One region of the Shimwellia blattae DSM 4481 genome, then DNA from elsewhere that is predicted to be linked to it. Evidence: predicted binding sites of a transcription regulator. Region 1 holds the regulator's gene; each other region holds the start of a gene.
The links. Region 1 encodes CRP, which controls carbon source genes, mostly activating them, when cyclic AMP is high. Its sites were predicted from a motif close to ATGTGANNNNNNTCACAT; they were not measured.
Positions count from the first base shown of each region.

Region 2: the regulator CRP is predicted to act here: its motif matches at 2,007-2,024, upstream of msrB (peptide-methionine (R)-S-oxide reductase MsrB).
Region 3: the regulator CRP is predicted to act here: its motif matches at 1,645-1,662, upstream of serC (3-phosphoserine/phosphohydroxythreonine transaminase).
Region 4: the regulator CRP is predicted to act here: its motif matches at 4,581-4,598, upstream of bhsA (multiple stress resistance protein BhsA).

Region 1 covers NC_017910.1:287,445-294,884, reverse strand. Annotated here, with positions in the region: gene EBL_RS01260 (ABC transporter ATP-binding protein) at 1-345, shown strand, start outside; gene EBL_RS01255 (hydrolase) at 449-1,471, shown strand; gene EBL_RS01250 (YheU family protein) at 1,465-1,683, shown strand; gene EBL_RS01245 (phosphoribulokinase) at 1,771-2,670, shown strand; gene EBL_RS01240 (OsmC family protein) at 2,717-3,121, opposite strand; gene crp (cAMP-activated global transcriptional regulator CRP) at 3,426-4,058, shown strand; gene argD (bifunctional acetylornithine/succinyldiaminopimelate transaminase) at 4,112-5,335, opposite strand; gene pabA (aminodeoxychorismate synthase component 2) at 5,421-5,984, opposite strand; gene EBL_RS01220 (putative adenosine monophosphate-protein transferase Fic) at 6,018-6,620, opposite strand; gene EBL_RS19535 (YhfG family protein) at 6,622-6,792, opposite strand; gene ppiA (peptidylprolyl isomerase A) at 6,931-7,440, opposite strand, start outside.
Region 2 covers NC_017910.1:2,406,784-2,414,223, forward strand. Annotated here, with positions in the region: gene ansA (asparaginase) at 1-434, shown strand, start outside; gene pncA (bifunctional nicotinamidase/pyrazinamidase) at 445-1,092, shown strand; gene EBL_RS11360 (YeaC family protein) at 1,145-1,423, opposite strand; gene msrB (peptide-methionine (R)-S-oxide reductase MsrB) at 1,475-1,888, opposite strand; gene gapA (glyceraldehyde-3-phosphate dehydrogenase) at 2,230-3,225, shown strand; gene EBL_RS11375 (D-hexose-6-phosphate mutarotase) at 3,846-4,730, shown strand; gene EBL_RS11380 (MipA/OmpV family protein) at 4,782-5,528, opposite strand; gene yeaG (protein kinase YeaG) at 5,956-7,440, shown strand, end outside.
Region 3 covers NC_017910.1:2,579,640-2,587,079, forward strand. Annotated here, with positions in the region: gene aroA (3-phosphoshikimate 1-carboxyvinyltransferase) at 1-384, opposite strand, end outside; gene serC (3-phosphoserine/phosphohydroxythreonine transaminase) at 457-1,545, opposite strand; gene ycaO (30S ribosomal protein S12 methylthiotransferase accessory factor YcaO) at 1,822-3,591, shown strand; gene focA (formate transporter FocA) at 3,987-4,844, shown strand; gene pflB (formate C-acetyltransferase) at 4,898-7,180, shown strand; gene pflA (pyruvate formate lyase 1-activating protein) at 7,396-7,440, shown strand, end outside.
Region 4 covers NC_017910.1:2,681,596-2,689,035, forward strand. Annotated here, with positions in the region: gene glnH (glutamine ABC transporter substrate-binding protein GlnH) at 1-736, shown strand, start outside; gene glnP (glutamine ABC transporter permease GlnP) at 818-1,477, shown strand; gene glnQ (glutamine ABC transporter ATP-binding protein GlnQ) at 1,474-2,196, shown strand; gene rlmF (23S rRNA (adenine(1618)-N(6))-methyltransferase RlmF) at 2,253-3,194, opposite strand; gene EBL_RS12575 (flavin reductase family protein) at 3,286-3,918, shown strand; gene mcbA (DUF1471 family periplasmic protein McbA) at 4,072-4,332, shown strand; gene bhsA (multiple stress resistance protein BhsA) at 4,647-4,904, shown strand; gene ybiB (DNA-binding protein YbiB) at 5,088-6,059, opposite strand; gene dinG (ATP-dependent DNA helicase DinG) at 6,088-7,440, opposite strand, start outside.

The DNA.
Region 1 (7,440 bases):
AGCCAGAAGCAGGAAAGCAGCGAAGCCGACACCGCAAAAGACAACGCCAACAGCGCCCAGGCCCGTAAAGATCAGAAACGCCGGGAGGCGGAGCTGCGCACCCAGACCCAGCCACTGCGTAAGAAAATCACCCAGCTGGAAAAACAGATGGAAAAGCTCAACGCCCGCCTGGCAGAAGCGGAAGCCCGCCTTGGCGACAGCGCGATTTATGAGCCATCCCGCAAGGCGGAAATGACAGAATGCCTGCAGATACAGGCTCAGGCGAAATCGGAGCTGGAAAACTGCGAAATGGACTGGCTGGACGCCCAGGAACAGCTGGAGCAGATGCTTCAGCAACAGGCGTAATGACGCCATGCCTGCCCCCGGGCAGGCAATGACACCAATTCCATAACCATCCCCGTGATGGCCCGGTATAGTAGAGAGTTCGATTCGAAAAATAATCAGCAATATGGATAAAACCTGCCCGACAACGCTAACATTCGCCGACCCCGCAGCGGACTTTGTCCCCATGCCGGGGCTGAGTAACCCGCATCTGCAAACCATGCTGCCCCGCCTGTTACGCCGGCGCTTACAGTTTCGTCCCCACTGGCAACGTCTCGACATGCCGGACGGGGACTTTATCGACCTCGCCTGGAGTGAAGACCCGGAACAGGCCCGCCATAAACCGCGCCTGGTGGTATTTCACGGCCTGGAAGGCAGCCTGCACAGCCCCTATGCCCACGGGCTTATCCATGCGGCACAGCAGGCAGGCTGGCTGGGTGTCGTGATGCATTTTCGCGGCTGTAGCGGCATCCCCAACCGCGCAGAGCGCATCTACCACTCCGGCGAAACGGAAGACGGCAGCTACTTTCTGGAGTGGATGGCGCAGCGCTACGGGGAGGTGCCCACCGCGGCGGTGGGTTATTCACTGGGGGGCAATATGCTGGCCTGCCTGATGGCGCGCCAGGGCCGTGACTGCCGGCTGGATGCCGGGGTGATTGTCTCCGCCCCGCTGATGCTGGAGCAGTGCTGCTACCATATGGAAAAAGGCTTTTCACGCTTCTACCAGCGCTACCTGCTCAACCTGCTCAAAGCCAATGCCTCGCGCAAGCTGAAAGCCTACCCGGGCTCGCTGCCTATTCCCCTTTCGCGGCTGCGCAAAGTGCGGCGCATCAAAGAGTTTGATGACCTGATCACCTCGAAAATTCACGGCTTTGCCGATGCGCTGGACTACTACCGCCAGTGCAGCGCCATGCCGTTACTGCCCAATATCACCCGGCCACTGCTGATGATCCACGCCAAAGACGATCCCTTTATGGACCACCACGTGATCCCGGATCCGTCCGGATTACCGGCAAATATTGAATACCAGCTCACAGAACATGGCGGCCATGTAGGGTTCATTAGCGGTAGCTGGCGTCAGCCGGAGATGTGGCTGGAAAAACGCATTCCGGCCTGGTTACACACTTATCTGGACAAACCCTCATGCTAATTCCCTGGCAGCAGCTGGATCCCGACACCCTGGAGAATCTTCTCGAATCCTTTGTATTACGGGAAGGGACCGATTATGGTGAACAGGAGCGTTCCCTCGCGCAAAAAGTCGCCGATGTCAGGCGCCAGCTGGAAAGCGGCGAAGCGGTGCTGGTCTGGTCTGAACTGCATGAAACCATTAATATAATGCCCCGCTCACAGTTCCGGGGATAGCCCCGCGCCCCCCTGGCGACCAGCTATACTGCATACTACATTAGTGCGCTTACTTGCCTGTTGTTTGCTAACCCAGGAGCTGTCGTTATGTCTGCGAAACACCCGGTTATTGCCGTTACCGGTTCCAGTGGTGCCGGTACTACCACCACAAGCCTGGCCTTCAGGAAAATTTTCTCCCAGCTTGGCCTGCGCGCGGCAGAAATTGAAGGGGACAGTTTCCATCGCTATACCCGCCCGGAAATGGATATGGCAATCCGCAAGGCCCGGGATCTCGGGCGCCATATCAGCTACTTCGGCCCGGAGGCGAACGATTTCAGCCTGCTGGAGCAGACCTTCACCGAATATGGCCAGCACGGGCGCGGTAAATTTCGCAAATACCTCCACACCTATGATGAAGCGGTCCCCTGGAACCAGACCCCGGGCACCTTCACCCCCTGGCAGCCCATTGCCGAACCCACCGACGTGCTCTTTTATGAAGGGCTCCACGGCGGCGTGGTGACCGACAGCAACGACGTAGCCCGCCATGTGGATTTACTGGTGGGGGTGGTGCCGATTGTGAACCTGGAATGGATCCAGAAACTTATCCGCGACACCAGCGAGCGGGGGCACTCCCGGGAGGCGGTGATGGAGTCGGTGGTGCGCTCCATGGAGGACTATATCAACTACATCACCCCGCAGTTTTCCCGCACCCATATTAATTTCCAGCGGGTGCCAACGGTGGATACCTCCAACCCCTTTGCCGCAAAGGGTATCCCCTCGCTGGATGAAAGTTTCGTGGTTATCCACTTCCGCAACCTGGAGAATATCGATTACCCCTGGCTGCTGGCCATGTTGCAGGGCTCGTTTATTTCGCATATCAACACCCTGGTGGTGCCTGGCGGCAAGATGGGGCTGGCAATGGAGCTGATTATGCTGCCGCTGGTGCAGCGCATTATGGAAGGGAAGAAAATTACCGACGGCGGGCTACAGCGCCCGGAGATTCGCTAAGTGCCGCCGGGCAATCTGTTACGCACTGCCCGGCAGGTACACTCTGTTACTTCTCAACCACTTCGTAGGAGTGGGTAATATTTACCGCTTTACCCAGCATCAGCGAGACTGAGCAATACTTCTCCGCAGACAGCTCCACCGCGCGCGCCACTGCGCTGTCTTTCAGTTCATGGCCGGTCACCACGAAATGCAGATTAATATGCGTAAACAGGCGCGGTGCCTCTTCACGGCGCTCCGAAGTCAGCTTCACTTCGCAGTCGCTCACATCCTGGCGGCCCTTTTGCAAAATAGACACCACGTCAATGGCGCTACAGCCACCGGCGGCCATTAACAGCATCTCCATCGGGCTTGGCGCTTTATCGCCGGAGTTGCCATCCATCAAAACCTGATGCCCGGAAGCGGACTCCCCGAGGAATGTCAGGCTCTCAACCCATTTAACTCTTGCTTGCATTTTTATTACTCCGTGGACAAAACTTTTCTACAAGGGTATGCGCCTGAAAGAAAACAGGCAACAGAAGACGACCTGGGTCAAGCTGAAGCGAGACAACAGGAGACACTTTCGGAAACCTATGCTAAAACAACCAGGATGTGTAGCAATACACCCACCGCACAATGCGGATACGCGAACAGGAACATCAGTTCACAGAGGCAGACCCTCTGCCGGTTACCCCAGGGTGGGGATTATTTAACGATTGCAGCCCCAGAGACGGCAGAACCCGCGCTTTGGAGTCAAGATAACAAGAGGATAATTGCGCATGGTGCTTGGCAAACCGCAAACCGACCCGACTCTCGAATGGTTTTTGTCCCATTGCCACATTCATAAGTATCCATCGAAGAGTACGCTGATTCATCAGGGCGAAAAGGCGGAAACCCTGTATTACATTGTCAAAGGCTCCGTTGCCGTTCTGATCAAAGATGAAGAAGGCAAAGAGATGATCCTGTCCTACCTGAACCAGGGCGATTTTATCGGCGAACTGGGTCTGTTTGAAGAAGGTCAGGAACGTAGTGCCTGGGTACGCGCCAAAACAGCCTGTGAAGTTGCTGAAATTTCCTATAAGAAATTCCGCCAGCTGATTCAGGTTAACCCGGATATCCTGATGCGCCTCTCTTCACAGATGGCCCGCCGTCTGCAGGTCACCTCAGAAAAAGTGGGTAACCTGGCCTTCCTGGATGTGACCGGTCGTATCGCACAGACCTTACTGAACCTGGCTAAACAGCCGGATGCCATGACCCACCCGGATGGTATGCAGATCAAAATTACCCGTCAGGAAATTGGCCAGATTGTCGGCTGCTCCCGCGAGACCGTAGGCCGCATCCTGAAGATGCTTGAAGATCAGAACCTGATCTCTGCCCACGGTAAAACCATCGTCGTTTACGGGACCCGTTAATCCCGCCGTCTTACAGGGCGCGTGCCACCGGCAACGCGCCTTTTTTCTGCCTGCTACAGGCCCTGAGCCACCCGGGCAACCGCATCCGCAAAGCGGGCCATCCCGTCGTCAATATCCCTGTCGTCAATATTGAGCGCCGGTGTAAAACGCATCACATCCGGCCCGGCATTGAGCACCATCACCCCGGCCTCTGCCGCGGCGTACAGAATATCCCGCGCCTTACCCCGGAATGTCGGCTTCAGCCCGGCGCCAATAAGCAGCCCCATACCGCGAATATCACTAAAGACATCGTACTGCTCGTCGATACGGTGCAGATGCTTCACCATCAGATCCCGTTTATGGTGAACACCGCCCAGCACCTCAGGCGTGTTGATAATATCAAATGCCGCATTCGCCACCGCACAGGCCAGCGGGTTGCCCCCGTAAGTGGAGCCGTGCGAGCCCACATGGAAGGCAGAGGCTATCTCTTCGGTGGTCAGCATGGCGCTCACCGGGAAGCCGCCGCCAATCGCTTTGGCGCTGGTCAGAATGTCCGGGGTCACCCCGTAGTGCATATAAGCAAACAGCTCGCCGCAGCGGCCCATGCCGCACTGCACCTCATCAAAGACCAGCAGGGCCTGGTACTCGTCGCACAGGTCACGCAGCCCCTGCAAAAACGCCGGCGTTGCCGCGCAGACCCCGCCCTCCCCCTGGACAGGCTCCACCACAACGGCACAGGTATGATCATCGATGACCGCTTTCACGGCGGCTAAATCATTAAACGGCACATGGACAATATCGGCCGGTTTCGGCCCGAAGCCATCGGAATACTTAGGCTGGCCACCAACCGACACGGTAAACAGTGAGCGGCCATGGAAGGCGTGGTGAAAAGCGATAATTTTGGTTTTGTACGGGCTGTGGCGGGTGCTTGCGTAGTAGCGGGCCAGTTTAAACGCGGTTTCGTTCGCCTCTGTCCCGGAGTTCAGGAACACCACGCGCTCGGCGAAGGTGGCCCCGGTGAGTTTTTTGCCCAGAGTGAGGGCAGGCTCATTGGTGAAGACATTGCTGGTGTGCCATAAGGTCTGCCCCTGGTCGATCAGCGCCGCCACCAGCGCCGGGTGGCAATGCCCCAGCGCGGTCACCGCGATCCCCCCGGCAAAATCGATATACTCTTTCCCGGCCTGATCCCACACCCGGCTTCCCTGGCCTTTTACCGGAATAAATTCTGCCGGCGCATAAATCGGCAGAATAACTTCATCAAAAGTAGCGCGGGTAATTGCTGATTGTTCAGTTGCCATTCGTGACCATCCATTTTATGCGTACTGCGACATGAAAAGATAATCACAAAATATGCATAAAAAATCATTTAATGGCAATAAAAATTCAGCGCCTGAGGAAATTGGCCAGCAGCGCGTGGCCCTGCTCGCTGAGGATGCTTTCCGGGTGGAACTGCACCCCTTCCAGATCCCACTCCCGGTGGCGGATCCCCATAATTTCACCGTCATCGCTACGGGCGGTCACCTCGAAACAGTCCGGCAGGGAGCCGGGCTCCACCACCAGCGAGTGGTAGCGGGTGACAGTCAGCGGGTTATTCAGGCCATGAAAAACCCCCTGATGATGATGCGTCACCGGCGATGTTTTACCGTGCATCACCTGCCCGGCCCGCACAATACGGGCACCGAACGCCTGGGCTATGGCCTGGTGGCCCAGGCAGACACCGAGTATGGGTAGCTGCCCGGCAAAATGCGTAATTGCCGCCAGGGAGATCCCCGCTTCGGTCGGGGTACAGGGGCCCGGGGAGATAACCAGCTTCTCTGGCCCCATGGCGGCTATCTCGTCAAGGCTCAGGGTGTCATTGCGCCGGACCACCACCTCACTTCCCAGCTCACAAAAATACTGATACAGGTTCCAGGTAAACGAATCGTAGTTATCGATCAACAGCAGCATGGTCGCTCCGGGTCTATGTAAAACCCGGCCATTCTACTCAGTTTCGTGCGCAGCGCTTATCACTTTACTGAATATGGTCACCAGCGGGGCCAGATCCCCCATCGCCCCCAGCTGGTTTGCCTCACGCCAGCGGGCAATATCCAGCCCGCGCCAGTCAAGGCTGTACCCGGCGTGGATCGCCAGCTGCTCAAAGAAGATCCGCTCGGCGCGGCCATTACCGGTACGAAACGGATGCAGCACATTCACCTCACAGTAAAAGTGCGCCAGACGCCGGGTAAAGGCATCCTGCTCCAGGCCCGCCAGGTAATTCTCCTCCTCCAGGCCACGCATCACCGCGTTCCCTTCCTTTTCCAGGTAGGCAAAGTGGCAAAACCGGGTATCGCCCCGGTAAATATCTACCTCGCGCAGTTTACCGGCCCAGCTGTAGATATCCTGGAACAGCTGGTGGTGGATATGGCACAGGTGGGGGAGCCCGCGGCGCACCGGCCCCAGCCCCAGTGTTGTCACCCGCAGCGCGCTGAAGGTCATTTCCGCCTCCTGCAGGCGCGCGGCATCGCGGATATCCAGCCGGTTGCGCAGTACCTCACTGCCGGACCAGAAATACGGGTCGCGCACTTCGCCGAACGTGTCGTTCATCTCAGCCATAGCGCCTCCTCGCGGCTTTCAGCGCCTCTTCCAGGGGGTGCGCCGGGTCCGGGATCACCAGGGGAGCCGTAAACCCCTCCAGCTGCTGGCTGGCCTGAAAATTACGCGCGCGCACCCGCTCCCAGAGCCGTGTTTTTTGCCGGTCAGTCAGTTTTCTGCCCATAGGGCCCCCGTCTGTCGTGGATGGATGCCACAAGTATAAGCAGCAATTCCCGGCCCTGCCGGGTGCACGGGGCGTCAGAAAGGGCGATATTCAGGAAGCAAAACGGGTGCCACAGCACCCGCAGAAGGGATCCTGCCCTTAAGGCAGAACTTTAGCAGACAGGATGACAATCGGTTTGGACGGCACGTTCTGGTAAGGGCCCACATTGCTGGTTGGCGCCTGGGCAATCTTGTCAGCCACGTCCATCCCCTTCACCACTTTGCCAAATACCGCATAGCCGAAGTCGCGCTGGCCGTGATCAAGGAAGGCGTTATCCGCAACATTAATAAAGAACTGGCTGGTGGCGCTGTCTTTGTCGGCGGTACGGGCCATAGAGATAGTACCGCGCGTGTTGCGCAGGCCGTTATCCGCCTCGTTTTTAACTGGCGCACGGGTCTGCTTCTGGTTCATGTCGGCGGTAAATCCCCCGCCCTGAATCATAAAGCCCGGGATAACGCGGTGGAAAACGGTATTGCTGTAAAAGCCACTGTTAACGTAATCAACAAAATTTTTCACCGTGGCCGGCGCTTTCTCGCCGTCCAGCTGCAGCTCAATATTCCCGGCAGAGGTGGTCAGCAGGACATGGGGATCATTACCGGCAGCCAGGGC
Region 2 (7,440 bases), 2.0 Mb from region 1:
CACCGGCCCACAGCGGCGCGCTGATCGTCCACCCGATCACCCCACAGCCTATCGGGGTGGTGACTATTTACCCCGGGATCTCTGCCGATGTGGTGCGCAACTTTGTGCGCCAGCCGGTACGGGCACTGATCCTGCGCTCTTACGGGGTGGGGAATGCGCCCCAGCAGCCGGCCTTCCTCGCCACCCTGACAGAAGCCTGCCAGCGCGGGATAATCGTGGTGAACCTGACTCAGTGCATCTCCGGCAAGGTCAATATGGGCGGGTACGCCACCGGCAACGCCCTCGCCCGGGCGGGGGTTATCAGCGGTTACGATATGACGGTTGAAGCCGCCCTGACCAAACTGCACTACCTGTTCAGCCGCGGGCTGAGCGTGGATCAGATTCGCCAGGCCATGACCACGAATTTGCGCGGCGAACTCACCCCGGACGACTGACGGAGCCCCCATGAAACAGACTGCTTTACTGCTGGTTGATTTACAGAATGACTTTTGTGCCGGAGGGGCGCTGGCCGTTCCCCGGGGCGATGAGACTATCCCGGTCGCCAACCGGCTTATTGCGGCGTTCACCGGGCAAAATGCCCCGGTGATTGCAACCCGCGACTGGCACCCGGCGGGCCACGGCAGCTTTGCCAGCACCCACCAGACTACGCCATACACCCGGGGCGAGCTCGACGGCCTGCCCCAGACATGGTGGCCGGATCACTGTATTCAGCACAGCCCCGGCGCGCAACTGCACCCGCTGCTGAACGGGTCAGCAGTCACGGTCACGATAGATAAAGGCCAGGATCCGCAAATCGACAGCTACAGCGGCTTTTTTGATAACGGCCACCGCCAGCAGACCGGGCTCAGCGACTGGCTGACCCGACACCAGATAAACCACCTGGTGGTGCTCGGGCTGGCAACGGACTACTGCGTGAAATTTACCGTGCTCGACGCTCTGGCGCTGCACTACGGGGTCGACGTAATAACCGACGGTTGCCGGGGGGTGAATATCGCCCCTGAGGACAGCGCGCTGGCCTTTCAGGAGATGGCCGCCGCCGGGGCGACCCTGTATACCCTTGCCGACTGGCTGGACACCCACCCCGCCTGCTGAACCACCGGCTGACGGCGGCTTCATGTTACGCCGCCGTCAGCACCGCTTCAGCTTATTGCGGTTTCAGGGTGGCAATAGGCGATGGCGCCCCACCGAATTCCGCCTTCAGCTGCTGCTTACTTTTCATTTCAATCTGGCCCCGGGTGTTCAGCGTCATATGCTGGGCCTCGTGGTTATTGCGGCTTTGCCACAGCATCACCAGTTGCAGGCAGTTCTCTTTCTGCTCCGGGGTCAGGGCGACCCCGTCGGGCCATTTTCCCAGCTCTACGGCGGTGACCAGACGCTGATAGATGTCCGGAGTCAGAGAAGCAATCATATCGTCGATATTCACGGTTCAGCTCCATGAAAAGGGGTGAATGGAATAATTTGCTGAATCGTTTCTTCAGCCATTGATTTTCTCACCGTCGGCGCTGTCAGTAAAACTGAGCGCGGCGGAGTTAACACAATACCGCTCGCCGGTGGGCTGTGGGCCATCCGGGAATACGTGCCCTAAGTGGGCGTCACAGTTCGCACAGCGAATCTCCACCCGCCGCATACCGTGCGAGTTATCCTCCAGATAGCGGATAGCATCTGCCCCCGCAGGCTCAAAAAAGCTCGGCCAGCCGCAACCGGCGTCGAATTTACTTTGTGAGGTAAACAGCGGCGCCCCGCACACCAGGCAGTGGTAGAGCCCGTCGCGCCTGTTGTGTAACAAACGCCCGCTAAAAGGCGCTTCTGTACCGCGCTGCTGGGTGACATAAAACTGCACATCGCTCAGGGTTTTCTTTAAATTTTCAGGGGGTTCGAATCGGCTCATAAGAGATATCTTATTCGGGTTAGACAGATAACATTATCCCTTCTATTCTAACAAACTATTAACAGCCACCAAACGCATTTGATGTTAATTCTGTGTGGTTGTCTGAGCAGAAATGCAATTGTGATACTGATCACATTTTTATGCATTTCCCTCTTTAAAATCGACGCCTCCGTCCCCATATGGATGGAGGCTGTCACGTTGTCAGGTGGAATAAGTTGAATAATACGTGGTCAGACGTTTGATTTGTCGCAATGATTGACACGATTCCGCTTGACGCTGCCAAAGGTTTTTGTAATTTTACAGCCAACCTTTTATTCACTAACAAATAGCTGGTGGAATATATGACTATCAAAGTAGGTATCAACGGTTTTGGCCGTATCGGTCGCATTGTTTTCCGTGCTGCTCAGGAACGTTCTGACATCGAGATCGTTGCAATCAACGACCTGTTAGACGCTGAATACATGGCTTACATGCTGAAATATGACTCCACTCACGGCCGTTTCAACGGTACCGTTGAAGTGAAAGACGGTCATCTGATCGTTAACGGTAAAAAAATCCGTGTTACCGCTGAACGTGACCCGGCTAACCTGAAGTGGAACGAAGCAGGCGTTGAAGTTGTTGCTGAAGCAACTGGCCTGTTCCTGACCGACGAGACTGCCCGTAAACACATCACCGCTGGCGCGAAAAAAGTGGTTATGACTGGTCCGTCTAAAGACAGCACCCCGATGTTCGTTCGCGGCGCTAACTTCGACACCTACGCAGGCCAGGACATCGTGTCCAACGCTTCCTGCACCACCAACTGCCTGGCTCCGCTGGCAAAAGTGGTTAACGATAACTTCGGTATCGTTGAAGCGCTGATGACCACTGTTCACGCAACCACCGCTACTCAGAAAACCGTTGATGGCCCGTCTCACAAAGACTGGCGCGGCGGCCGCGGCGCATCCCAGAACATCATCCCGTCCTCTACCGGTGCTGCTAAAGCAGTAGGTAAAGTGCTGCCGGAACTGAACGGCAAACTGACTGGTATGGCGTTCCGCGTTCCGACTCCGAACGTATCTGTTGTTGACCTGACTGTACGTCTGGCTAAACCAGCAACTTACGAAGAAATCAAGAAAGCCATGAAAGCCGCTTCTGAAGGCGCAATGAAAGGCGTTCTGGGTTACACCGAAGACGACGTTGTATCTACCGATTTCAACGGCGAAACCTGCACTTCCGTGTTCGATGCCAAAGCCGGTATCGCACTGAACGACAACTTCGTGAAACTGGTTTCCTGGTACGACAACGAAACTGGCTACTCTCACAAAGTTCTGGATCTGATTGCTCACATCTCCAAATAAGGCGAGTTAAGCAACTGATCAACAAAAGGCGGCTTCGGTCGCCTTTTTTATTTGTTCTGGCCCGTCCTGCATCATCCGGGAGCCGAAATATTAAAGGCCACCGGGGGTGAGCCGGTGGCCTTACTTACGTTTCCTGGTTGCTTACGGTAAGCAGGCCAGAATCAGCTCAATCAAAGCGACAAGCGCTTTCAGAGCAATAACGGCGTGCGCGGGGCTACAGGCACAAAAAAACCCAACTGGTGAGGTCGGGCTTTCTTGTTTAATACTTTGTTTGCCGCTTACTGGTTTAAGAAGCCTCAACCAGAGCGTGCATCACACCTACTAACGGTTGTTAGTCTATTCCCGATACAGCGCTATGTCAAAGCGCAGAGGGGATTTCAGCAACATAACGGCTAACGATCTGTCATTAAAAAATTCATCCGCGCCCCCTGAAAACGAGGCTTTCTTTTCCGGATATCGGCAAATTGCCCCAATTACCCCAATCACTGCTGTCTGGTGTGGTTTTCTGGTGTAGAATATTGTAATCATGCTGCGAATAAAACAGTAACCTGCTGAATTCAATAAATAAAGACAGGCAACTTCGGTCGCCTTTTTTTATGCTTATACCGAGGGTTTTCTGAATGATTAAATCAATTTTTGCACTACCGGTTCTGGAAAAAATCACCCCGTCCCTGTCGCGCTGCCGCAAAGACGAGCTGGATGTCATTGTGGTGGATCACCCGGCAGTACGCGCCTCTGTTGCACTGCAGGGCGCCCATCTGCTGAGCTGGCAGCCTGCCGGTGAAAAAGACGTGCTCTGGCTCAGCGGCAACACGCCGTTTCAGAAAGGGGTTGCCATCCGCGGTGGTGTACCCGTGTGCTGGCCGTGGTTTGGCCCGGCGGCACAGCCTGATCTGCCCGCCCACGGATTTGCCCGCAACCTGCCCTGGACGCTGATCAATCACAGCGAAGACGCCAGCGGCGTAGTGCTGACCTTCGAATTACGCAGCAGTGAAGATTCCCACCGCTACTGGCCACACGATTTTACCCTCACCGCCCAGTACAAACTGGGGGCAACCTGTGAAATGACCCTTGGCGCACACGGCAATTTCACCACCACCAGCGCCCTGCACACCTACTTCAATGTGGGCGATATCAGTACCGTTTCAGTCAGTGGCCTGGGCGATCGCTATATCGATAAGGTGAATAATGCGCAAATCGGCAGCCTGGCAGACGGCATTCAGACCTTCCCGGACCGTACTGACCGGGTCTATCTGAACGCAAACAGCCTCAGCGTTATCCAGGATCCGAGCCTTGGCCGCACTATCGAGGTGGAGCATCGCCATAATCTGAACGTGGTGGGCTGGAACCCGGGCCCGGCACTGTCTGCCAGCATGACGGATATGCCGGACGACGGTTATAAAACCTTTGTCTGTGTGGAGAGCGCCGTCGCTACCGAGCCCCAGAAAGTGACTGCCGCACACCCCTCCCTGCTGACCCAGATTATCCGCGTAGTAAAAAACTAAGCCACAAGTAAAAAGGCCCGCAGATGCGGGCCTGATGCTGAAGGGGCAAACTCAGAAAGAGTACGTTACCCCGGTCGACAAAATACCCGTCCAGGATTTCCCGACCATCGGGCTGTCTTTTTGCTCATCGCTCAGGTGGGTATAGCGCCCGGTGCCGTACAGGTTCCAGTCGCTGGTCAGCCGGTAATTGACCGTCAGCTCCAGATACGGGTTCCAGCTGCTGTCCGGGTTGTAGTGTTTCAGGCCGCTGTGGCGGGATTCCGCATGGCTGACCCCGTAATAGTAGCGGTTCTGATTTTCACTGTTCCAGGTGACACCAATGCCCGGGGTCACCACCCAGCTACCGCTGTCATAGCGATACAGCCATGCTGTATCCCAGATAATCCCGTTGCTGTTATCCAGAACATCGCCGGCAAGCGAAGTGCGCAGGAAGCCATAAGGCGTATTGTGGGTATAAGAGAGGCCCGCCATCACCGTGCTGCGGCGGTGATCCAGCTGGCGCAGCTGGCGGTTATCGCTGTCTTTCGGGCGGAAATACTGGGGTGAATAATAGGCCATCACCGACAATTTATCGCTCTTATCATTCCACAGGTAATAGCCCCCGCCTAACCCCTTAAACCAGACGCTATCCCCCTCATAGCCAATAACCGGCACCGGCCAGACGTCATTATCATAAGATTTATAAGCATTCTCGATAATGCCGACCCCGGCACCCACTGTCCACGGGCCCTGCGCACAGGCCACAGAAGCCACAGAGGCAAGCAGCCCACCGGCAATTAAACGCGTTAATCTGGTCACACTTTAATCCTTTAATCAAAAAACTGACCCGGAATTTTAACCGCCCTTTTTGCAACACGGAAACAATTTAGGCCAATTAATGAATATGGTTTGTAAAGATGCCACGCCCATGTCAGCAATATGAAGCCTTTATGACAGCACAACAAAAACCCTGCCAAATGTAAGATGTATCGCCGGATGAGTTATTGATATGTATTTGAAATTCTCAGAAACCACGATGCAAGTTTTCCAAATGCCATCTACGCTTAAATTTACGAGGATGCAACAGCCTGACAACACTCACCCCGCCCGCCGCCGCGGTTTATTCAACCCGGGACGCAGCAGGCTTATGGCGAGCGCCGCGTCAGAATACGTCTTCCTGGAGCCTCTCCATTATTCATACGAATGGCTCTGTAACCTGTGCTAAAAAACGAAAGGACGGCATACCATGAATATATTCGATCACTATCGCCAGCGTTATGAAGCTGCCAAGGACGAAGAGTTCACACTGCAGGAATTTCTTACCATTTGTCGGCAAGATCGCAGTGCATATGCCAACGCGGCAGAACGGCTACTGATGGCCATTGGTGAGCCAGTGATGGTGGATACTGCCCAGGAACCACGGTTGTCCCGTCTCTTTTCGAACCGGGTCGTTGCCCGCTACCCCGCTTTTGAAGAGTTCTATGGTATGGAAGAAGCCATAGAGCAGATTGTCTCCTACCTGAAACACGCCGCCCAGGGGCTGGAAGAGAAGAAACAGATCCTCTACCTGCTGGGGCCGGTAGGCGGCGGTAAGTCCTCACTGGCCGAGCGCCTGAAATCGCTGATGCAGCGCGTGCCTATTTATGTGCTCAGCGCTAACGGCGAGCGCAGCCCGGTGAACGACCATCCCCTGTGCCTGTTTAACCCGCAGGAAGACGCCCAGATTCTGGAAAAAGAGTATGGCGTCCCCAACCGCTACCTGGGGACCATTATGTCCCCCTGGGCGGCGAAGCGGCTGCACGAGTTTGGTGGCGACATCACCAAATTCCGGGTGGTGAAAGTCTGGCCGTCGATTCTTGAGCAGATTGCCATTGCCAAAACCGAGCCCGGTGATGAAAACAACCAGGATATCTCCGCCCTGGTGGGTAAGGTGGATATCCGTAAGCTGGAGCACTTCGCCCAGAACGATCCGGATGCCTACGGCTACTCCGGCGCCCTGTGCCGGGCAAACCAGGGGATCATGGAATTTGTCGAGATGTTTAAAGCGCCGATCAAGGTGCTGCACCCGCTGCTGACCGCCACCCAGGAGGGGAACTATAACGGTACGGAGGGGATCTCTGCCCTGCCCTTCAGCGGCATTATTCTGGCCCACTCCAACGAATCTGAATGGGTCACCTTCCGCAACAACAAAAACAACGAGGCGTTCCTTGACCGTGTGTATATCGTCAAGGTGCCGTACTGCCTGCGGATCTCTGAGGAAATCCGCATCTATGAAAAACTGCTGAACCACAGTGAGCTGACCCACGCCCCCTGCGCGCCGGGCACCCTGGAAACCCTGGCGCGCTTCTCTATTCTCTCGCGCCTGAAGGAGCCGGAAAACTCCAGCATGTACTCGAAGATGCGGGTCTACGATGGCGAGAGCCTGAAAGACACCGATCCTAAAGCGAAATCCTACCAGGAGTACCGGGACTACGCCGGGGTCGATGAGGGCATGAACGGGTTATCCACCCGCTTTGCCTTTAAGATCCTCTCCCGGGTGTTCAACTTTGACCACGCCGAAGTGGCGGCAAACCCGGTGCACCTGTTCTACGTGCTGGAGCAGCAGATCGAACGTGAGCAGTTCCCCCAGGAGCAGGCCGAGCGCTACCTGGAGTTCCTCAAAGGCTACCTGATCCCGAAATACGCCGAATTTATTGGCAAAGAGATTCAGACGGCCTATCTGGAGTCGTAC
Region 3 (7,440 bases), 1.9 Mb from region 1:
GCCGATGGGCCGCTCTTTCATCCGCGGCTCGCCGGTCAGCACGATATCGTTGTTGCCCAGGCACAGTGCGGCTGCCAGCGGGCGCATGGCGGTGCCCGCATTGCCTAAAAACAGCTCCAGCGCGCCGCTGGCCTGTAAGGGACCACCGTTGCCGGTTACGTCACAGCGGGTGCGATCGTCTGAGAGGGTATAAGATACGCCCAGTAATTTCAGGGCATTGAGCATATGGCGGACGTCGTCGCTGTCCAGCAGATTGGTAAGCGTGGTGGTGCCATGTGCCAGCGCCGCCAGTAACAGCGCGCGATTCGATACGCTTTTTGAACCCGGAAGGTTAATGGTGCCATTGACCAGCGCAACGGGCTGGAGGGTCAGGGATTCCTGCATAGAGGGAAAAGTCTCACGTAAAAAATGGAAGCCCCGCAGCGAGCACTGCGGGGTAGACCAGAACAGTCAGGATTAACCGTGACGACGCTCAAAGTCCTGCATAAAGTCGGTCAGGGCGCGCACCCCTTCCAGCGGCATGGCGTTATAGATGGAAGCACGCATGCCCCCCACCACCCGGTGCCCTTTCAGGGCATGCAGACCCGCCGCAAAGGACTCTTCAAGGAACACCGCATCCAGCGCGCTGTCCGCCAGCTGGAACGGGACGTTCATCCGCGAACGGTTGGCGGCGGCCACGCTGTTACGGTAGAAATCGCTGTTGTCGATAACGCCGTACAGCAGCTCGGCTTTCTGCTGGTTAATTTTATCCATTGCCGCAACGCCGCCTTTGGCTTTCAGCCATTTGAACACCAGGCCCGCCAGATACCAGGCGAAGGTTGGCGGCGTATTAAACATGGAGTCGTTCTTCGCCAGCACCGTGTAGTCGAGAATGGACGGGCAGGCAATGTTCGCTTTGCCCAGCAGATCCTCACGCACGATAACCAGCGTCAGCCCGGCCGGGCCGATATTTTTCTGGGCACCGGCGTAAATCACGCCAAAACGGCTGACATCAAGCGGGCTGGAGAGAATGGTTGACGAGTAATCGGCCACCACGGTGACGTCGTCACCGAATGCCGGGGTCTCATCAATGGCGATCCCGTCGATGGTTTCGTTCGGGCAGTAATGCAGGTATGCCGCGCCTTTGGTCAGCTGCCATTCGCTCATCGGCTTGATGGCGCGCAGGCCGTCTACCGTGGTGCAGGCATCGATAACATTCGGGGTGAGGTATTTTTGCGCTTCTTTCGCCGCGCTTTCTGCCCAGTAGCCGCCATCAACATAGTCAGCAACCCCGGCGCTTCCCGCCAGGTTCAGCGGCACAGCGGCAAACTGGCCGCGACCACCGCCGTGGCAGAATAAAACTTTGTAATTCTGCGGAATATGCAGAAGATCGCGTAAATCTTTTTCTGCCTGCTCTGCCACCTCAATAAACGCTTTACCCCGGTGGCTTATCTCCATTACAGAGGTGCCTAAGCCATTCCAGTCACACAGCTCTTCCTGAGCCTGTCGCAGTACGTCAGCCGGTAGCATTGCCGGGCCAGAGCTAAAATTGAAAACCTGAGTCATTTCCCCTCACCACACCTGAATTGATAAGTTTTTCCTGTGGCTATCGGTTTTATCATTGCGACGCACCGGCTGCAATGGCTAATCGCACCCCGGGGGAATTTGTGGCCCAAATCACACAATAGCATCCGCTGATAAATCCTCCGCTGGGGGTTAAAACCTCTGCAACCGGGTTATCACGCCGGGCAGATTTATCGTCTCCGGCCCTGTTCCGGCAATAGCACCGGGCCCGCAAAACCCGTATGATTGCGCGCCTTGTGTACGACAAAAGTGAAAACCATGACTCAAACCTTTATCCCCGGCAAAGACGCCGCCCTGGAAGACTCCATCGACCGCTTCCGGCATAAACTCAGCGCGCTGGGTTTTAATATTGAAGAAGCCTCCTGGCTGAACCCGGTGCCGAATGTCTGGTCAGTGCATATCCGCGACACAGACTGCCCGCTGTGCTTCAGTAACGGTAAAGGCGCGACCAAAAAGGCCGCCCTCGCCTCGGCGCTGGGTGAGTATTTTGAGCGTCTGTCCACCAACTATTTCTTTGCCGATTTCTGGCTGGGTAACACCATCGCCAACGGGCCGTTTGTCCACTACCCGAGCGAGAAGTGGTTCCCGCTGCCGGAAGATGACAGCCTGCCGGAAGGGATCCTGGATGAGAAGCTGCGTGCCTTCTACGATCCGGATAACGAGCTGGCCGCCAGCCTGCTGGTGGATTTGCAGTCCGGGAATGACGATCGCGGGATCTGCGCCCTGCCGTTTATCCGCCAGTCGGATAATCAGACCATCTATATTCCGATGAATATCATCGCCAATTTGTACGTTTCTAACGGCATGTCCGCCGGTAACACCCGTAATGAAGCCCGGGTTCAGGGGTTGTCTGAGGTGTTTGAACGCTACATTAAAAACCGCATTATTGCCGAATCCATCAGCCTGCCGGAGATCCCGAAAGCGGTACTGGCCCGCTACCCGGCGGTGGTGGAAGCTATCAACAGCATGGAGGCCGAAGGCTTCCCGATCTTCGCCTATGACGGCTCCCTGGGCGGTAAATACCCGGTTATCTGCGTGGTGCTGTTTAACCCGCAAAACGGCACCTGCTTTGCCTCTTTTGGTGCCCACCCGGACTTTGGCGTGGCGCTGGAGCGCACCGTGACCGAGCTGCTGCAGGGCCGCAGCCTGAAAGATCTCGATGTGTTCACCCCGCCGACGTTTGATGACGAAGAAGTGGCCGAGCACACCAACCTGGAGACCCACTTTATCGACTCCAGCGGTCTTATCTCCTGGGATCTGTTTAAGCAGGATGCGGACTACCCGTTTGTGGACTGGAACTTCTCCGGCACTACGGAGCAGGAGTTTGCCACGCTGATGGCTATCTTCCGCGCTGAGGGTAAAGAGGTCTATATCGCCGATTACGAACATCTTGATGTCTACGCCTGCCGTATCCTGGTGCCGGGCATGTCGGATATCTACCCGGCAGAAGATCTGTGGCTGGCGAACAACAATATGGGCAGCCATCTGCGCGAAACGATCCTCAGCCTGCCGGGCAGTAACTGGGATAAAGCAGACTACCTGGCGCTGATTGAGCAATTAGACGAAGAAGGCCACGACGATTTTACCCGGGTGCGCGAGCTGCTGGGCCTGGCGACCGGTCCGGATAACGGCTGGTACACCCTGCGCATCGGTGAGCTCAAAGCGATGCTGGCCCTGGCGGGCGGTGATCTGGAGCAGGCGCTAATCTGGACGGAATGGACCATGGAGTTCAACGGCTCGGTCTTCAGCCCGGCGCGGGCCAACTATTACCGCTGCCTGCAAACGCTTCTGCTGCTCAATGAAGAAGAGGAGCGCCAGCCGCTGCAGTATCTGAACGCGTTTGTGCGTATGTATGGTGCCCAGACGGTAGAGGACGCCAGCGCGGCAATCAGCGGTGAAGCGCCGTTCTACGGGCTGCAGCCCGCAGGTGATGACCTGCAGGGCTTCCCGGCGCATCAGGCGCTGCTGGCCGCTTATGAGAAGCTGCAGCGTGCCAAAGCCCGGTGGGCAGCCGCACAGCCGGCCTGATACCACTTTGGTATAGGATAATTCCTGGCTATCCGCTATATTACGGGGCGCAAAATTGCCCCGTCTTTTTTATTCCACGGGTAATAACGTTTTAAATGTAATGGCATGGTTAACCATGGGTAAATAAAATAACAAACCCGGGCCGTGTTGCTACCTTTACTCATTATTATTCAATATTTTTTCACTATTTCAGGAGGGAGCACCGGCTATCTTCAACATATATAATAATTTTTAAAATTTATTTTTATCAGGATAATCAAAAACTTACTCCGAAAATCAGCAATAACCCTGCGTTTTTCGGGCCCGTTAGCTAGGTGACATATGATCTGCATCAAATTTTACTCTATAATGCTTTGTTAGTATCTGGTCGCCGAATTAATAAAGAGAGAGTTAGTGTGAAAGCTGACAACCCTTTTGATCTATTGCTTCCTCCTGCGATGGCGAAAGTCGCCGAAGAAGCTGGTGTCTATAAAGCAACAAAACAACCGTTAACGACATTTTATTTGGCAATCACCGCTGGCGTATTTATTTCTATCGCCTTCGTTTTTTACATCACCGCAACCACCGGCGCCGCGGCTATGCCCTTCGGTATCACGAAGCTGATTGGTGGTCTATGCTTCTCACTGGGCTTGATCCTGTGTGTTATCTGCGGTGCTGATCTGTTTACTTCAACCGTTTTGATAGTCGTAGCAAAAGCCAGTGGCAGAATCACCTGGGGACAGCTGGCGCGTAACTGGGTTAACGTTTATGTTGGCAACCTGGTCGGGGCCCTGCTCTTTGTGGCGCTGATTTGGCTATCCGGCCAGCATATGACAGCAAATGGTGCCTGGGGTCTGAATGTGCTGCAGACCGCGGATCATAAAGTGCATCATACGTTTGTTGAGGCGGTCTGCCTTGGCATTCTGGCGAACCTGATGGTCTGCCTGGCGGTGTGGATGAGTTACTCCGGCCGCAGCCTGATGGACAAAATGTTCGCCATGATTCTGCCGGTAGCGATGTTCGTTGCCAGCGGTTTTGAGCACAGTATCGCAAACATGTTCATGATCCCAATGGGTATCGTGATCCGTGATTTCGCAACGCCGGAGTTCTGGACAGCAATTGGGTCCACCCCGGAGAATTTTTCACACCTGACTGTAGCGAATTTCATTACTGATAACCTGATTCCGGTAACTATCGGGAACATTATTGGTGGCGGTTTGTTAGTTGGGTTGACTTACTGGGTAATTTACCTGCGCGGCGGCGATAAACACTGAGTTTTCGTCACCGGGTAGTAAATAAGATATCCACACTAGAAGGTAGGTGTTAAATGTCCGAGCTTAATGAAATGTTTGCTAAAGCCTGGGAAGGTTTTACTGCGGGTGACTGGCAGAATGGGGTCAACCTGCGTGACTTCATCCAGAAAAACTACACTCCTTATGAAGGTGACGAGTCCTTCCTGGCAGGTGCAACTGATGCAACTACCAAACTGTGGGCAAAAGTCATGGAAGGCATCAAAATCGAAAACAGCACTCACGCGCCTGTTGATTTTGATACCTCTGTAATCAGCACCATCATTTCTCACGATGCTGGTTATATCAACAAGGATCTGGAAAAAGTTGTTGGTCTGCAGACTGAAGCTCCGCTGAAACGTGGTCTGATCGCGTTCGGTGGTATCAAAATGGTTGAAAACTCCTGCAAGGCTTACAACCGTACTCTGGACCCAGAAGTTAAAAAAATCTTTACTGAATACCGCAAAACTCACAACCAGGGCGTGTTCGATGTGTACACTCCGGACATCCTGCGTTGCCGTAAAGCCGGTATCCTGACCGGTCTGCCGGATGCTTACGGCCGTGGCCGTATCATCGGTGACTACCGTCGTATCGCCGTATACGGCATCGACTACCTGATGAAAGACAAATTCGCTCAGTTCACTTCCCTGCAGTCCAAACTGGAAAGCGGTAAAGATCTGGAAGCGGTTATTCGTCAGCGTGAAGAAATCGCCGACCAGCATCGCGCTCTGGGTCAGATCAAAGAAATGGCTGCTAAATACGGCTGCGATATCTCTGGTCCGGCTACCAACGCTCAGGAAGCTGCTCAGTGGACTTACTTCGGTTACCTGGCTGCCGTTAAATCTCAGAACGGTGCTGCAATGTCCTTCGGTCGTGTATCCAGCTTCCTGGATATCTACATCGAACGTGACCTGAAAGCCGGTAAACTGACTGAAGAACAGGCTCAGGAAATCGTTGACCACCTGATCATGAAACTGCGTATGGTTCGCTTCCTGCGTACCCCGGAATATGATGAACTGTTCTCCGGCGACCCGATCTGGGCAACTGAATCCGTTGGGGGTATGGGCCTGGATGGTCGTACTCTGGTTACCAAAAACAGCTTCCGTTTCCTGAACAGCCTGTACACCATGGGCCCGTCTCCGGAACCGAACATGACCATTCTGTGGTCTGAAAAACTGCCGCTGAATTTCAAAAAATTCGCTGCAAAAGTATCTATCGATACTTCTTCTATCCAGTACGAAAACGACGACCTGATGCGTCCGGACTTCGACAACGATGACTATGCCATCGCTTGCTGCGTAAGCCCGATGGTTGTTGGTAAGCAAATGCAGTTCTTCGGTGCCCGTGCAAACCTGGCGAAAACCATGCTGTACGCAATCAACGGCGGCGTGGACGAAAAACTGAAAATGCAGGTTGGTCCTAAATCTGAGCCGATGAAAGACGAGGTTCTGGATTACGACAAAGTCATGGATCGTATGGATCACTTCATGGACTGGCTGGCTACTCAGTATGTCACCGCCCTGAACATCATCCACTACATGCACGACAAATACAGCTACGAAGCCTCTCTGATGGCACTGCACGACCGTGACATCGTTCGTACCATGGCTTGCGGTATCGCTGGTCTGTCCGTTGCGGCTGACTCCCTGTCTGCTATCAAATATGCGAAAGTTAAACCGATTCGTGACGAAGACGGTCTGGCTATCGACTTCGAAATCGAAGGCGAATACCCGCAGTTCGGTAACAACGACGCTCGCGTTGATGACATGGCTGTTGACCTGGTTGAACGTTTCATGAAGAAAATTCAGAAACTGACTACCTACCGCAACGCTATCCCGACTCAGTCCATTCTGACCATCACTTCTAACGTTGTGTATGGTAAGAAAACTGGTAACACTCCGGATGGTCGTCGCGCTGGTGCGCCGTTCGGTCCTGGTGCTAACCCGATGCACGGCCGTGACCAGAAAGGTGCTGTTGCCTCTCTGACCTCCGTTGCTAAACTGCCGTTTGCTTACGCTAAAGATGGTATTTCTTACACCTTCTCTATCGTTCCTAACGCTCTGGGTAAAGACGACGAAGTTCGTAAAGCTAACCTGGCTGGTCTGATGGATGGTTACTTCCACCACGAACAGTCCATCGAAGGCGGTCAGCACCTGAACGTTAACGTGATGAACCGTGAAATGCTGCTCGACGCGATGGAAAACCCGGAAAAATATCCGCAGCTGACCATCCGTGTATCTGGCTACGCAGTACGCTTTAACTCCCTGACTAAAGAACAGCAGCAGGACGTTATCACTCGTACTTTCACTCAGTCCATCTAATGTGGTTTTGACTGAAAAAACGTTTGAATAAGCGTAAAATGAAGGCTCCACGAAAGTGGGGCCTTTCTTATACCCATCGCCCTGCTTTCTCTCCGGAGCCGGTTTTGCCAGACATCTGTTAAACGACAGTTTTCTGCCAAAACAGACTCGGCGCGACAATCAGACTCGCGTCCACCCACCCCTCTACTGAGGGGATAAATGGAGATAACACCGCAATGTCAGCAATTGGTCGTATTCACTCCTTCGAATCCTGCGGTACT
Region 4 (7,440 bases), 1.8 Mb from region 1:
TATGTTTAAAGTTTCACTGGCCGCACTCTCCCTGGCTTTTGCCGTTTCAGCACAGGCGGCGGACAAGCTGGTTGTCGCGACAGATACCGCCTTTGTCCCGTTCGAATTTAAACAGGGCAATAAATATGTCGGCTTCGATGTGGATTTATGGGACGCGATTGCCAAAGAGCTGAAACTGGATTACACCCTGAAACCGATGGACTTCAGCGGCATTATCCCGGCGCTGCAGACCAAAAACGTTGACCTTGCTCTGGCCGGTATCACCATTACCGACGAGCGCAAAAAAGCGATTGATTTCTCCGATGGCTACTACAAAAGCGGCCTGCTGGTGATGGTAAAAGCCAGTAATGACGAGGTAAAAAGTGTTAAAGATCTGGACGGTAAAATCGTTGCCGTGAAGAGCGGCACCGGCTCGGTCGACTACGCAAAAGCCAATATTAAAACCAAAGATCTGCGCCAGTTCCCGAATATCGACAACGCCTACATGGAGTTAGGTACTAACCGGGCAGACGCGGTACTGCACGACACCCCGAATATTCTTTACTTCATCAAAACCGCCGGTCACGGTCAGTTCAAAGCGGTAGGCGAATCGCTGGAAGCCCAGCAGTACGGTATCGCCTTCCCGAAAGGTAACGATGCGCTGCGCGAAAAGGTTAACGGTGCGCTGAAAACCCTGCGTGATAACGGCACCTACAACCAGATCTACAAAAAATGGTTCGGCACCGAACCTAAATAATAATAACAAGATGTAGTTATCACCTCAGGGGCGGCGTTACGCCCCTGCTATTTTTGAACCACGGTAATACAGGATATTATTATGCAGTTTGACTGGAGTGCCATCTGGCCCGCCATCCCGCTCCTGCTTGAAGGGGCAAAAATGACGCTGCTGATCTCGGTCATCGGGTTGCTGGGCGGCTTAGTGATTGGCCTGATAGCGGGTTTTGCCCGCTCCTTCGGCGGCTGGCTTGCCAACCATATCGCCCTGGTATTTATCGAAGTTATCCGCGGCACACCGATTGTCGTCCAGGTAATGTTTATCTACTTCGCCCTGCCGATGGCCTTTAGCGATCTGCGCATCGATCCGTTCAGCGCCGCAGTGGTCACCATTATGATCAACTCCGGTGCCTATATTGCAGAAATCACCCGTGGTGCCGTGCTCTCCATTCACCGGGGCTTTCGCGAAGCGGGCCTGGCACTGGGGCTCTCCCGCTGGGAAACCATTCGCTATGTGATTATGCCGCTGGCCCTGCGCCGTATGCTGCCGCCGCTGGGTAACCAGTGGATCATCAGCATTAAAGATACCTCGCTGTTTATTGTTATCGGCGTGGCCGAGCTGACCCGCCAGGGCCAGGAAATTATTGCCGGTAACTTCCGCGCGCTGGAAATCTGGAGCGCCGTGGCAGTTATCTATCTGATTATCACGCTGGTTCTGAGCTTTGTTCTGCGCCGCCTTGAAAAAAGGATGAAAATCCTGTGATTGAATTTAAAAACGTCTCCAAGCACTTCGGCCAGACCCAGGTGCTGCACAATATCGACCTGCATATTAAACAAGGTGAAGTGGTGGTGATTATCGGCCCGTCCGGCTCCGGTAAATCAACCCTGCTGCGCTGCATCAATAAGCTGGAGGAGATAACCAGCGGCGAGCTGATTGTTGACGGCATGAAGGTGAACGATCCTAAAGTGGACGAGCGCCTGATCCGCCAGGAAGCGGGCATGGTGTTCCAGCAGTTCTACCTGTTCCCGCATCTAACCGCGCTGGATAACGTGGCATTTGGCCCGCTGCGGGTGCGCCACACCAGCAAAACCGATGCGGAACAGCAGGCCAAAGCGCTGCTGGCAAAGGTTGGCCTTGCTGAACGCGCCCATCACTACCCGTCTGAGCTCTCCGGTGGCCAGCAGCAGCGTGTGGCCATTGCCCGCGCGCTGGCGGTGAAGCCGAAGATGATGCTGTTTGATGAGCCCACCTCAGCCCTGGATCCGGAGCTGCGCCATGAAGTGCTGAAAGTGATGCAGGATCTGGCCGAAGAAGGCATGACCATGGTTATCGTCACCCATGAAATCGGCTTTGCTGAGAAGGTGGCCTCCCGGCTTATCTTCATTGATAAGGGGCGGATTGCGGAAGACGGCGATCCCCGCGAGCTGGTCAATAACCCGCAGAGCCCGCGCCTGAAAGAGTTCCTGCAGCACGTATCCTGATGCCTTCACGCCGCCAGAATCCCTGGCGGCATTTTAGGTTGGCCTCAGCCAGTCAATCAGCCGGTAAACCGGCTTGCCGCCCAGCGCTGGCGCTGTTCGTCATTCATAAAACTCCAGGCCAGGATCCGGCTCTGCTTCTGGCCCTGGGCCATCTCCAGCTTCACAACCTTCTCCACCCCGGCCTCCTGGAGCGCCCGGTATAACACCGGCAGGTTATCCCCCCGGGAGACCAGCGTCGTGAACCACAGCACCTGGCGGCGGAAGGCGACACTTTCAGCAATCATGCCTTTAATAAAGGCCACCTCACCACCGGGGCACCACAGCTCCTGCTGCTGGCCGCCGAAGTTCAGGCTCTCACTTTTCACGCCCAGGTTACGCCGCTTGCGTTCACTGCCTGCCCGGGCCGTGTCGGCAGAATCATGGAACGGCGGGTTGCACAGGGTGGCGTCGTAGCACTCTGCACTGTGGATAATGCCTTTAAAGAAGGCGCTGCTGTCCTTCTGGCGGCGCAGACGGATATGTTTACTCAGCCCCGGGTTGGCGCTAATGATCCGGCTGGCATTTTTCAGCGCGGCTTCGTTTATCTCACTGCCGGTAAAGCGCCAGCCGTATTCACAGTTCCCCACCAGCGGGTAGATAAGATTGGCGCCGGTGCCGATATCCAGCACGCTGGCCTGACGTGGCGGCACGCCGTTGCGGTGCTCTGCCAGAAGGTCCGCCAGATGATGAATATAATCCGCCCGGCCGGGCACCGGCGGGCATAAAAAACCGTCAGGAATTGCCCACTCCCGGACCTGGTAAAAATGGGCCAGTAATGCCTGGTTCAGGCACTTCACCGCCTCCGGATCGGCAAAATCAATGGTCTTATCGCCACCGGGGGCGGTGCGTAAAAACGGCACCAGCGCCGGGCAATCCTGGCACAGTGCAGTAAAATCATACCGCTGGTGATGACGGTTTCTCGGGTGTAGCCCTGGCTTGCGGGGACTTACAGTTTTCATCGGCTTTCTCCTGTCAGGTCGCGTAAGATACCTGCTGACAGCGGGGCGGTAAACTGTTCCGCATACAATAATCAGACAAACGGAGCCTGCAATGACCCGTCGCTACTATTATGAGCCCGCAAAGGGCCACGGTTTACCTCACGATCCCCTAAACGCCATTATCGGGCCCCGGCCCATTGGCTGGATCTCCTCCGTCGATCCCCTCGGGCGCAATAATCTGGCCCCTTACAGTTTTTTCAACTGTTTTAACTACCGCCCGCCGATCATCGGTTTTTCCAGTAACGGCTGGAAAGACAGCGTCAGCAATATTATTGCCACCGGGCATTTTGTCTGGAATCTGACCACCCGCGACCTGGCAGAAAAGATGAATGAAACCTCCGCAGCACTGCCCCACGGGGAGGATGAGTTTATCCGCGCGGGCTTAACCCCCCTGCCGGGAACCCGGGTGCCGTCACCGCTGGTGGCCGAAAGCCCGGTGAATTTTGAATGCCGGTTATCACAACATCTGCAACTGACCAGCGCCGCCGGTGAGCCGGTAGACACCTGGCTGGTGCTGGGAGAGGTCGTCGCCGTACATATTGATGAGTCGCTGCTGGAAAACGGTATTTACCAGACAGCGAAAGCCCGGCCCGTATTGCGCGCCGGTGGGGCGGGCGCCTACTACAGTATTGATGAAAGCCAGCGTTTTGACTTACTGCGTCCGGGTGCCCGCAGGCCCGGATAACCCATCTTCCATTTACGACTAACGGACCAGGGTTGTCATACCGAAATAGAACAAAAGAGTGAGGGATTTTTACTACCCGGCCCCCGGCAGGCACCTAAACTTAGTAGTGTCAGATTTGTGGTTCTGATAGCACTATCGCCAAGAGGTGTAAAAATGAAAAAACTGCTTTTAGTCGTTACCGCCGCGCTGCTGGTCAGCGCCGCGCACGGCAGTTTTGCCGCACAGACACTCACGCAGGAACAGCTGGGGCAGCTTCATAAGGCCGGAACGGTCTCTGCCAGTGGTGCCAGCAATCTTGATGATCTGCAGGCCCAGCTTGCCGAAAAAGCCCGACAGGAAGGGGCAAAAGGCTATGTGATTACCTCCGCCGGGGGGGAAAACAAAATGTTCGGTACGGCTAATATCTACAAGTAGCCTGGTGCGGTGTCCCTTACGGACCGCCCTTCTTTGGGAAGGGCGGAATTCACCAGTCGTTTGTTTTCTTGCGCATTATTTCCTTTCGCGTGCTTATCATAATGTGCGCAATAAAAACATAAGATCATAATCACCCATGAAATTATCAGCGTGGTAGTTTATTTCCCATATAAATCAAATGATTAAAAGTTGTTCAAATTATTAGAACGAGGTCATCAATTCTACTTAGTTTTATCTTTCTGCAAAAAGTGTGAACATAATCACATCAACGGGATAACCCCCCGTTTTACAGAATAAATGCTGAGGATAGAACCATGAAAACGACTAAATATGTTGCTGTAACCGCCCTGCTCTCCATGCTCTCTTTCGGTGCTTTTGCCGCTCAGCAGGTTGACCATGCTCCGGCGAACAGCCAGAAAATAGGGGTTGTTTCCGCTTCCGGCGCCACCAACCTTGATCAGCTCCAGAGCGAGCTGGCCGCTAAAGCCGCCAAAGCGGGCGCCTCTTCTTATGAAATTACCTCTGCATCCGGTAATAACCTGATGCACGGTACTGCGGTGATTTACAAATAATCACGCAAGTGAATGTGTTGAGTTAATTCTGTGTCCTGCGGCCAGTGAAAGATAGCGGTCTACCCAACCGCATTCTGAAGGCCTGCTATATGCCTGCTTTACCCTTGATATCCCTTGGCCCGCAATGATTGCGGGCTTTTTTTTGCCTGGCGTTAACCTATGCCGCCATGTTACGCAGGGCCCCTACACAAACACCTGATTTACGCGATCCAGCGCCAGGCTGAGATCCGGCGCATCGCCGGTGGCGACAATACAGCAGGCCATCTGTAGCTTCAGGGCATCCGGCACCGGCTCAACCCCGGCCAGGCAGCGCTCGCTCCAGCGGGCGGTGATTTCCGCGTCTTTATCTGCCGGTAGCGGAATATCCTCCACCACAACGTTCTCCTGGCGCTCGCACAGTACCCGTGTTCCCTGCCCGGTAATCAGGCTTATCTGCGGGCAGCGCTGTGGATTGGCGTACACCTCCCCTTCAGTGCCGTGCATCAGCAGACCGCGCCCTCCGATATCAGTAAAGAAGCGCGCCACCTTCGGGACATATTCCGGGTGGGAGACGCTGGCTAAACGCAGCGCCGCGTCTTCGGCAAAAGGGGTCGCCAGTTTCGCCAGGGTATGGGCGCTATTGCGCACCCCCATCCGCCAGCGCAAATCAAGCTGCTGCGCCAGCGGCGGGCAGAGCACATTAACCGGCAGCCACACCGGGTGGTGGGAATCCAGCCGGGCCTGAGCCTGGCCTGCGTGCTGTGCGGGCGCAACCCCCAGCAAGTCAAAAATCGTTTCGGAAATGACCCGGGTGGGATCCCGGGTCACCCCGTGCACCACCACCGGATAGCCCAGCTTATTCAGCAACAGCGCCAGCAGCGGTGTCAGATTGGCCTGTTTACGGGCCCCGTTATAGCTGGGGATCACAATCGGCATCGGCTTACCGGCAGGCGGGGTGAGCCGGATACAGCGCTGCCGGACAGCCTGGTAAAAGCCGCGCAGTTCGGCCTCTCCCTCTCCTTTGATTCGCAGGGCAATCAGTATGCCCCCCAGCTCCAGATCCGGCACCTCGGCGCCCAGCATCCGGCTGTAGAGCTCCCGGGCGGTCTCCAGACCCAGATCCCGGGCATGATTCTTACCACGGCCAATTTCTTTAATTATTTTACGGTAGTCCACGGCATCGCTCCCTTGTTAGTGAGCGTCGCTAGCGTTTGCGGCGCTTACGGGTTGTGACGGTTTTGGCCTTCACTATAGCCTCCGGCACTTCCGGTTGCGAGAGGGGAAATACCGGCAGCGCATCCAGCAGCCGCTTACCGTAGTTTTTGGTCAGTAACCGGCGGTCATAAATGATAACCTCCCCCCAGCAACTGTGGCTGCGGATAAGCCGCCCCACTTGCTGAATAAGGTTAAACGAGGCACTGGGCAGGCTTTGCACTTCAAAGGGATAGCGCTTCAGGCTTTTCAGCCACTCCCCTTCAGTCACCACCGGCGGGCTGTCTACCGGCGGAAAGGCAATCTTATGAATATGCACCTGGGTGAGGTACTCCCCTTTGAGATCCAGCCCCTCGGCAAAGGACTGTAGCCCCACCAGCACGCTGGTTTCGCCCTTTTCGATACGTTTACGGTGCAGCTCCACCAGCCGGTAGCGGGGTTTATCCCCCTGGACCAGCAGCGTCAGGCGCAGATCGGTCACAAAGGTCAGAAAACACTGGAGCGCACGCATACTGGCAAACAGCACCAGCATGCCTTTATGCTCCCCTTTTGCCAGCTCCTGGCGAAAGAATGTGGCCATCTCCGCCAGATGCAGGGGCTCGTTATCGATGGACGGCTCATAGCGCATCCGGGGGATCAAAATCTTCCCCTGATCCACATGGTGAAAGGGCGACGGCAGGCTGACAAACCGGTCCCCGGCTTTCTCTTTCAGGCCGCTCAGCTCCTGGAGCCGGTCAAACCGGTTCAGGGAGCGAAGCGTCGCCGAGGTGACCACCACATGGGGCACACTGCGCCACAGTAGCTTTTCCAGCTGATCGCTGACCCGGATCCCCACACAGTGCAGATACAGATGGGGCTGGCCCTCTGCCAGCTGGCGGCTCACCCATTTGGATACCGGTGCCCCGGATGCCTGGACCATTGCCGCCAGTTTCCACAGCTTACTCTGGGCCTCAAAATGGCCCAGCGCCCGGTTCATCTGCAGCAGCGCCCGGTGCAGGCGCACAATATCCTGCTGGCCGGTGCGCTCGCTCAGATCGTTCAGCAGCGCTTCTGCCAGGCCGCGCAGCCCGTCGGTCAGCTTCGCCAGCCGCTGAGCATGGGCGAGGATCTCTTCCGGCAGTTCGCCCATCGGGAAGCGGTATTCGGCCTCCTGCTGTGGGGGCAGTAGCTGGCTGAACACCTGGTTAAGGGCCCCCAGCAGTTCGGCGACCTCATCACAGTGTTCGCTCAGCCGCTCCGGATTTGCCAGCGGCGGCATGGATTTGGGGCGAAACTGCTCCCGGCAGGTGGCGACCAGCTTAATAAACAGATCCAGTTGCAGGCGAACCCAGCTGCCGGTTATTTC